2 regions of the Fructobacillus sp. ESL1096 genome follow, and region 1 is predicted to be linked to the other one. Evidence: predicted binding sites of a transcription regulator. Region 1 holds the regulator's gene; the other holds the start of a gene.
What was found. The regulator HrcA, encoded in region 1, represses chaperone genes, less so after heat shock. The targets are predictions, from matches to a motif close to TTAGCACTCNNNNNNNNNGAGTGCTAA.

Region 1 (4,395 bases):
AGGAATACGAGTTGAACCACCATTCAAAATCACTTCATCGATGTCATTAAAGGACAATCCCGCATCCTTCAAGGCGTTCATTACAGGAGCTTCGGCCTTCTTAACCAAATCAGCTGTCAATTCGTTAAACTTTGCCCGAGTCAAAGAAGTTTGCAAGTGCAAAGGTCCCTGGTCACCAGAAGCGATAAATGGCAAGTCAATTTGTGCTTCAGTTGCTGAAGACAAAGTCTTCTTAGCAGTTTCAGCGGCATCCTTCAATCGTTGCAAGGCCAACTTGTCTTGCTTCAAGTCGATGCCGTTTTCCTTCTTAAATTCGTCAGCCAAGTAATCGATAATCTTGGCATCGAAGTCATCACCACCAAGGTGTGTGTCACCGTTTGTTGACAAAACTTCAAAGACACCATCACCTAATTCAAGGACAGAAACATCAAATGTTCCGCCACCAAGGTCATAAACCAAGATTTTTTCATCCTTGTCTAACTTATCCATTCCATAAGCTAATGAGGCGGCTGTTGGCTCGTTGATGATTCGTTCAACTTCCAAACCAGCAATCTTACCAGCATCCTTGGTAGCTTGACGTTGGGCATCGTTAAAGTATGCAGGAACTGTAATAACAGCCTTGTCAACTTTTTCACCCAAGTAGTCTTCTGCATAGCCCTTGATATACTGCAAAATCATGGCTGAGATTTCTTGTGGTGTGTAGTCCTTACCATCAACGGTTACCTTGTAACCTTCTTCGCCCATGTGAGACTTAATTGATGAAATAGTGTCCGGATTTGTGATTGCTTGACGCTTTGCAACATCACCAACCTGGGTTTCCCCATTCTTAAAGGACACAACTGAAGGTGTCGTCCGACCACCATCAGGGTTCGTAATAATTTTTGGCTTGCCACCTTCCAAAACGGCAACAGCTGAGTTAGTAGTTCCTAAATCAATTCCGATAATTTTTGACATAGTATATCGACCCTTCCTATTTTTTAAATCATATTCTTAAACTTTTTAAGGTGTGGTGCCAAAGGGCTGAGTCACCAGATATTTACTGTTTAATATTATTGTGCAACCGCGACCATTGCTGGACGAATTACTCGATCTTGAAGGACATAGCCCTTTTGCAAGACTGTCGCCACTTGATCGGCCTTAATCTTACCTTCTGCTGGCACGGATTGAACACCCTGCATCGTATTTGGATCAAAGTCATCACCTACTTGACCGACTTCTTGAATGCCGTTGGTTGTCAACGCCTGCTTCAAAGTCTTTAAAGTGATTTCAACTCCCTTGTGAATTTGTGCCACCTGGTCGTCATCTCCCACTTCAACAGCAAGGGCGCGCTCCAAGTTATCAACCACTGGCAAGATGGCTTCGGCTAATTTCTGACCATCATACTTGCGAATATTTTGAATTTCGCGAGCATTACGACTTTGGATGTTTTGAATTTCAGCCTGAGCGCGAAGTAATTCATCATCCTTTTTCTCAAGGGCTGCTTGCAAATCAGCTAATGGATCCACTGCTGGTTCCTCTTCTGATTTTGCTTGCGACTCTTCTGATTTGTCCTTTGCTTCTTCTTGAGTTTGGTCAGCGTCAGCAAACTCCTTTGCCTCTGTTGCTTCCTCAAAATCAGCTTGCTTCAAATCTTTTTCATCTTCAGACTTCGCCACGGGCGTTCCTCCTTTTGGTTAAACATATTCAAGTAATTTTGTATCTAATGCCTTGGCAAAGGTTGATAGTAACCTAGCAACCTTGGCATATGGCATCCGAATCGGACCTACTAATGCAATCACCCCGCCAGCATCGCCACCGACCGAAAACGGTGCGGCAAGAATAGCGTAGTCCTGCAAAAGAGATGTTGGCAACTCTTGACCCAAGCGAATCGTCACCGATTGTTTTTGTGTCACAGCCAATTGGCGCACCACCTCAGGCGAGTCAAACAACTCCAAGACCGACCGGGCTTCCTTCAGGTTCAAGTAGGCATCATCGGCAACCTCTAAGAGATTGAACCGACCACCAATGTGGACCTGCTCTTCAACTGACCGAGCCAAAACTTCGCCAAAGAGCTGCAGGAAGGCCGCTGGACTTTCAACATTCCGTGAAAGCGTAACCGGTAATTCCTCTGAGTTCATTAACGAAAGGACCTCTTGAACTGGTCTGCCGACCATTTGTGCATTGATATAGGCCACCATATCCGTTAAGGACGAGACGCTCATTTCCTTTGGTAGGCGAAAAGTTTGTGAAGTCACCTTGCCATCAGAAGTTGCCAGGACAGCCAAAACCTGCTGGCGTTCCAATTGAATCAACTGGAAGGACGAGATTTTTAGGTTAATGGCCTTTGGCTTTAGCACCAAGGCTGTTAGCCCCGTCATCTTTGCCAATTGTCGAGCTGTTTGGCCAAGTAAATCATCCAATTCGTGGAAATTACCACGAATTTGTTGGGCAATTAGCGCAACATCTTGTTTTGAAACTTGGTCGGCCACCATTAAGTGATCAAGGTAGTAACGGTAACCAGCCTTCGATGGAATTCGACCAGCGGAGGTATGAAGCTTCTTAATCAAATCAGCTTCCTCTAAAAAGCTCATCTCATTGCGAATCGTTGCTGGTGAAAATTCCAAGTTCAACTGGTCATGTAAGGTCTTAGACCCGACCGCTCGGGCGGTCTGGGTATATTCATAAATAATCGCCGCCAAAATTAATTGCTGTCGATCAGTTAGCATTAACCCAAACCTCCCTGCAATTTTGTTTAGCACTCAAAACTCTTAACTGCTAACAACTATATTATACAAAATATCAGAAAAAATGCAAACCCTTTTTAGCACTCTTTGTAAAAGAGTGCTAATTTTAGATAAAATCCCCTTCTATCAGGCTTACCAACAAATACTGTTATAGCAAAAAAAGCAGATTAAAATTAATCTGCTTTTTCTTGAAAGTATTCACGTGTATTTTGTTGATCAATCAGCAACTGATCAATTAAGCCTTCGGCGGAGTTGAACTTCACTTCATTTCGCAACTTTGCATACCACTGAACCTTCACCGGTTCCCCGTAAACTTCATCAGCAAAGTCAAAGAGGTTAATTTCCACCGTCACCGGCCGGTTTGGTTCAAAGGTTACATTACGGCCAATAGAGGCCATGCCGTCAACCCAGCGACCATCAACATAGGCGCTGACAGCATAGACACCGATACCAGGAAGAAATTCAACTTCTGGCGTCCAGATATTAATCGTTGGGAAGCCCAAGGTCCGTCCCCGTGCATCCCCATGAACAATCAGCCCGGTCGTCTCGTGGACACGGCCAAGACTTTTTGTTACGGCAGGCATGTCACCTGCTGCTAAGTCCAATCGAATCTGGCGCGAGGCCACCTTAGCAGCCGATTGGCCGAGAGTCTTTTTGGCAACGGTCAGAACATTAAAGCGACCAGCGGCAAATTCAGGCAAGTGAGCCATGTCAGCTTGGTATTCCTTCCTGCCATAGCGATGGTCAAAGCCCGCAACCACCGTATGAACCTGGAGGGGCAAGAGGATTTCTTTAATAAATTCTTCTGGATGAAGGGCCGAAAGGTGTGATGTCAATTGGAGGCAGTACACCCGATCAACGCCCAGCTTTCCAAGCAGCTGAACCTTCTGGTCCAATGGTGTTAAATCGTGCCAGGGTTGAGGCAGCTTTTTAAACACCAATCCCGGATAGGGACTATAGGTCAAAACGGCCAGTGGTAGTCCGTTTTCGTGCGCCACCCGCGCAGCTTCCTGGATTACCTTTTGGTGACCCAAATGGACCCCGTCAAAAAAGCCCATTGCCAGTACTTGCTTGCTAGTCAACTGGGGCAATTCTTTTAGTGGATAATGCAAAGATATTAATTCAGTCATGGGCATATTATAGCAGAGTTTTTACCAATACAATCACTTTGCTTCTTTCAATTTTGGGCAAAGAAGTAACGCGACCGCCAAACATTTTGGTCAGTATCAAAAGCGTAGACTGCCAGCAACCGGTCTTGGTCATATACTTGATAGTAACCAACATCATTTTGTGGCCAAGCACTGGCCGGAATTTTTTGACCATTCTTAACCGCAAAGATCTCCTCTTGGGTCAGCAACTTCTTTGGCCAAGTCAAAACGGACTCAAGTGAATGCACTTGGTTTAAAATTTCAGGATAGTCCATCGCCAATAAGTCATCAAGCAAAACAGCCTGATCGATGGTAAAACCAGACCCAGCTGTCCGCTTCAAAGCCGTCATCGCCGCTGGCAATCCTAATTTTTGACCAAGGTCATAGGCCAAAGTCCGAATATAAGTTCCCTTTGAAACTTGAGCTAAGAAGTCCATTTGCTGGTAAGGTTGCCCCTCAACCCAGGTTAACGGACTAGTCTGGTCGAAGCGGTAAATCGTCGCCTCCCGCTTAGGCAGCTCAAC
Region 2 (4,395 bases), 690 kb from region 1:
TTCCTTCTGGTTGTTCCTTCAACTTGTTGACGATGACAGAGCCTTCCAAGCCTGCGTTTTCAGCAATTTGACGAACCGGAGCCTCAAGAGCTGCCACAACAGTCTTAACACCTGTGGCCACGTCACCCGTAGCTTCAACGGCAGCAGCGGCAGCCATGGCGTTGACCAAAGCTGTACCACCACCAGCGACAAAGCCTTCTTCAACGGCAGCTCGAGTAGCATTTAAAGCGTCCTCAATTCGATACTTACGTTCCTTCAATTCCGTTTCAGTAGCAGCCCCAACGTTAATCACGGCCACACCGCCTGCCAACTTAGCCAAACGTTCCTGCAACTTCTCCTTGTCAAATTCTGACGTGCTGTCGGCAATTTGTTGCTTAATCAAGTCAACCCGTTCCTTCACGGCTTCCTTGTCACCGGCACCTTCAACAATAGTCGTATTGTCTTTTGTGATGTTGACCTTATTTGCTTGGCCCAATTGTTCGATAGTCACATCCTTCAAATTTAAACCAAGATCATCCGTGACAACTGTACCACCAGTTAAGATAGCAATATCTTCCAACATGGCCTTACGACGGTCACCAAAACCAGGTGCCTTGACAGCAACAACGTTAAAGGTACCACGCATCTTGTTCAAAACCAAAGTTGGCAAAGCTTCACCAGTAATATCATCAGCGATAATCAACATTGACCGACCCTGTTCGACAACTTGTTGCAAAACAGGTAAGATATCTTGAATATTTCCAATCTTCTTATCCGTAATCAAGATATAAGGGTTATCTAAATTAGCTTCCATCTTTTCGTTGTCAGTGACCATGTACTGTGACATGTATCCACGGTCAAATTGCATTCCTTCGACAACGTCCAAAGTGGTTTCAATCCCCTTTGATTCTTCGATAGTAATCACACCATCATTGCCAACCTTTTCCATTGCTTCAGCAATCAAGGAGCCAACTTCATCGTTAGCTGCTGAAATCGAAGCAATCTGTGCAATCTCGTCCTTAGTCGAAACCGTGTGAGACATTTCATGCAACTTAGCAACGGCAGCTGCCGTTGCCTTTTCAATACCAGTTCGAATACCAACTGGGTTTGCACCAGCCGTCACATTCTTGAGTCCTTCACCAACAATCGCTTGAGTCAAAACGGTGGCAGTGGTGGTACCATCACCCGCAATGTCATTCGTTTTTGAAGCAACTTCAGCCACCAACTTGGCCCCCATATTTTCAAAGTGGTCCTCTAATTCAATCGCCTTAGCAATTGTGACCCCATCATTGGTAATAATTGGTGAACCATAAGACTCTTCCAAAACAACGTTACGACCTTTTGGTCCGATAGTCGTTTTAACAGTGTCAGCCAACTTGTCAACTCCGACCTTCATCTTTGATCGAGCATCTTCTGCAAACTTCAATTCCTTTGCCATTTCTTTACTCCTTTAACCAAAACTGATTGAAATCATCATTATTCGTGCTAATTGTTTTTTAATTGCTGTTTAATTAACGATGGCGATAATGTCTTTTTCATGGAGAGCCAAGTATGATTGACCATTATAAGTTAATTCCTGACCGGCAAACTTATCAAACAAAACTTGATCCCCTTCTTTGACTGTCATGTCAAGCTTCTGGCCTGAATCGGCTACCAAGCCACTCCCCGTTGCCACCACCTTACCGGTTACTGGCTTTTCTTGCGTATTTGCGGCTAAGACAATGCCACCAACTGTCTTTTCACTTTGTTCTGCAACACTAACGACCACGCGGTCTCCTAAGGGCTTTAACATGGATCACAACCTCCGTTTGTATTTTTAGCACTCGTATACATCGAGTGCTAATCTGACTTTAGTATAGCACCTTCGACCTATTTGTCAACACGGTGAAATTAGTTTTGTTCAAAAGAAAAAGCCGGTTGCGAGCCCTAACAATAGAGGTCGCACGACTTTTTAGCCATCTTTATTTTATTTTAAATCGAATCCCTTATCATGGGGGTATTGCGACAGAGCAGTGTTAGCAGCACCCTTTGTTAACAAAGAGGCGTTATGCTTCGTCCAATTGGCATCAATATCGCGACTCTTAAAGTAAGTCGCCATCGTTTGATCATATTCCTTAATGGCGACCTTCATTTGCTCGTCATCGTAATGATCCTTCATCAACGAACCAGTCAATGGTAGTTTAGGCTTGATCCCTGGCTTTTGATCAGGGTAGCCAAGCGAAAAGCCCATAATCGGTTTGACATACTTTGGTAAGTTTAACTCCCTTTCGTATAGTTCAAAAGCACCCATTGCACCGGCCATTGTTACAGAGCCAATTCCAAGCGATTCAGCCGCCACCTGAGCACGGCCCAAGGCAATCGAAGCTGAAACAATCCCACCCTCCAAATATTGGTAGTGCTGGATTCGCTCTTCCATAATCGCCCGGGTTTCAGCGTCCTGATTTAACAAAACCTTGTGCCAATCGACTGTAACAACAAAATACCGAGTAGCATTTTCAATATACTTCATTTTCACCTTTTCAGTGACTGATTTCTTAAGGTCTTGGTCGGTAATTTCAATAAAGGTGACTGGTTGAAAGTTTTGCATATTTGGTCCGGCAAGGGCCGCAGAGAAAATCGCCTCGACTTCCTCGTCGGTCACTGGCCGATCGGAGAAGGAACGAATTGATTGGTGATCATGTAGTTGATCAAGTATTGTATTTTTAATCATGTTTTACCTCACTGATTGAACAATCATTACCTTTATTTTAATATCTATGATACGCTAAATACTATCAATAAAATAGGAGTACTCCATGAAAAAGTTACAGATCCACGTCGGCATGCGGACCCTGAAGACCGCCATTGTTGTGATGTTGGTCTTACTCGTTTATCACTTTGTCGACCGACCAGCATCGGTTCCCGCCTTAGCGGCCGTCTTCGCTCTTCGAGAAGATTGGGACAATACCATTCAATTCGCCAAAATTCGTTTACTATCAAATAGTGTTGGTGGTTTCTTCTCATTGCTTTACTTTTTGATTCGTGAATTTACGCACCACAATAGCTGGATGCCAATCGTCATTATTCCAGTTTTTGTTATCTGCACGATTGTTATCCTGAACGCGCTAAACTGTAGTCTGGGAATCGTCGGTGGTCTCGCTGCCCTTCTGTTGATTGCTTTAACCATACCAATGGATGCCACTATCGACTACGTCTTCTTGCGAATTGTCGATACCTTTATCGGTGTTTTGTTCGCTATTGGTGTTAATTATTTTGGCATCCCTGAGCAGGAAACCAATTAAGCATCGTCTTCGGCCAAGGTCCAGGGCACAAAACCAATTTAAGAGGCAAGAAAAAAAGACTCGGCTGAGTCTTTTTTTTAATCCATTTCAACCTGATGATCAAGCTTCAATTCGCTTTCAATGGTTGCTAACACGCCATCCTGGACGTTTGTCTTTAAGGCCAAACGCTTATGGGCATCGTGCATTAATGGCATCGCATTTGGCATGAGATAAGAGTTGTCATATCTCGCCAACATTTCCAAATCATTGGTATTATCACCAAAGACCATCACTTCGTTATCCGCGATGTTGTAATAATCTTGAAGAACTTCCAAGGCCGCCGCCTTATCGACTCCCTTGGGTAAAACATCAACGGAGCCAAAACCAGAACCGGTAACGTGAACTTCTGCGCCAAAAACGGCTTCCAATTGTTGAACGTGTTCCTGAACCTCTTCATGCGGCCAAACAAAAGAAACACCTAAAATCTTGTCGTCAATCTTCAAGAGTTTTTCAACCTGGACGACATTCGGATAGAACATCGAAAGCATTTCCTTAAATTCTTGACTGACGTGGTTGGAAATATAAGTGCCATTGACCCCAGCCAAAACAATCACATTGTCGGCTGATTGAGGGTTCAAGGCGTTCCAATCAATCACCTTGCGAATTTGTTCAGGTGTCAGATAAACCGCATATAGTTCTTGTCCTGGTGTCGTTACTACCGACCCATTTGAACCGACAAAGTCAATTTGATCCAACAAATCGTAAGCGGCCATTGGCTCAAACAACTCCTTTAAATTGGCCACTTGTCGACCGGAGGCTGCGACAAAGCGCACACCCTTTTCCTTTAATTGTGACAAAACCCGAGCAAAGTGCTCTTGATCATAACTATCTTCACCGGATAAAAACGTACCATCCATATCGGATGCAATCATTTTAATGCTCATTGGATGCCTTTCTTGTCTTGTTTGCTAGTCGACTAGTTCACACAACTAGGGGCTACCATTATCGGCTAGGCAAATTGTTCTAAGTATTTCTGATAGGCTACCTGGTCAACAACCCAATCAAGTTCCCCAATATAGGCAACCTGTGGGTCATGATAGGCGAAACCGTGCTTAAACTTATACAAACCGTCAGTATGGTCAAATTCACCAACACC

Region 2: a site for HrcA is predicted at 1,796-1,822, ahead of groES (co-chaperone GroES). Genes of this name have one in related genera too.

What each region holds. Positions count from the first base shown of each region.
Region 1 is NZ_CP196400.1:133,663-138,057, forward strand. Features, by position in the region: gene dnaK (molecular chaperone DnaK) at 1-954, opposite strand, end outside; gene grpE (nucleotide exchange factor GrpE) at 1,050-1,655, opposite strand; gene hrcA (heat-inducible transcriptional repressor HrcA) at 1,674-2,705, opposite strand; gene ribF (riboflavin biosynthesis protein RibF) at 2,897-3,853, opposite strand; gene truB (tRNA pseudouridine(55) synthase TruB) at 3,901-4,395, opposite strand, start outside.
Region 2 is NZ_CP196400.1:882,265-886,659, reverse strand. Features, by position in the region: gene groL (chaperonin GroEL) at 1-1,417, opposite strand, end outside; gene groES (co-chaperone GroES) at 1,487-1,771, opposite strand; gene ACSYSR_RS04275 (nitroreductase family protein) at 1,946-2,686, opposite strand; gene ACSYSR_RS04270 (FUSC family protein) at 2,775-3,260, shown strand; gene ACSYSR_RS04265 (Cof-type HAD-IIB family hydrolase) at 3,338-4,183, opposite strand; gene ACSYSR_RS04260 (lipid II:glycine glycyltransferase FemX) at 4,249-4,395, opposite strand, start outside.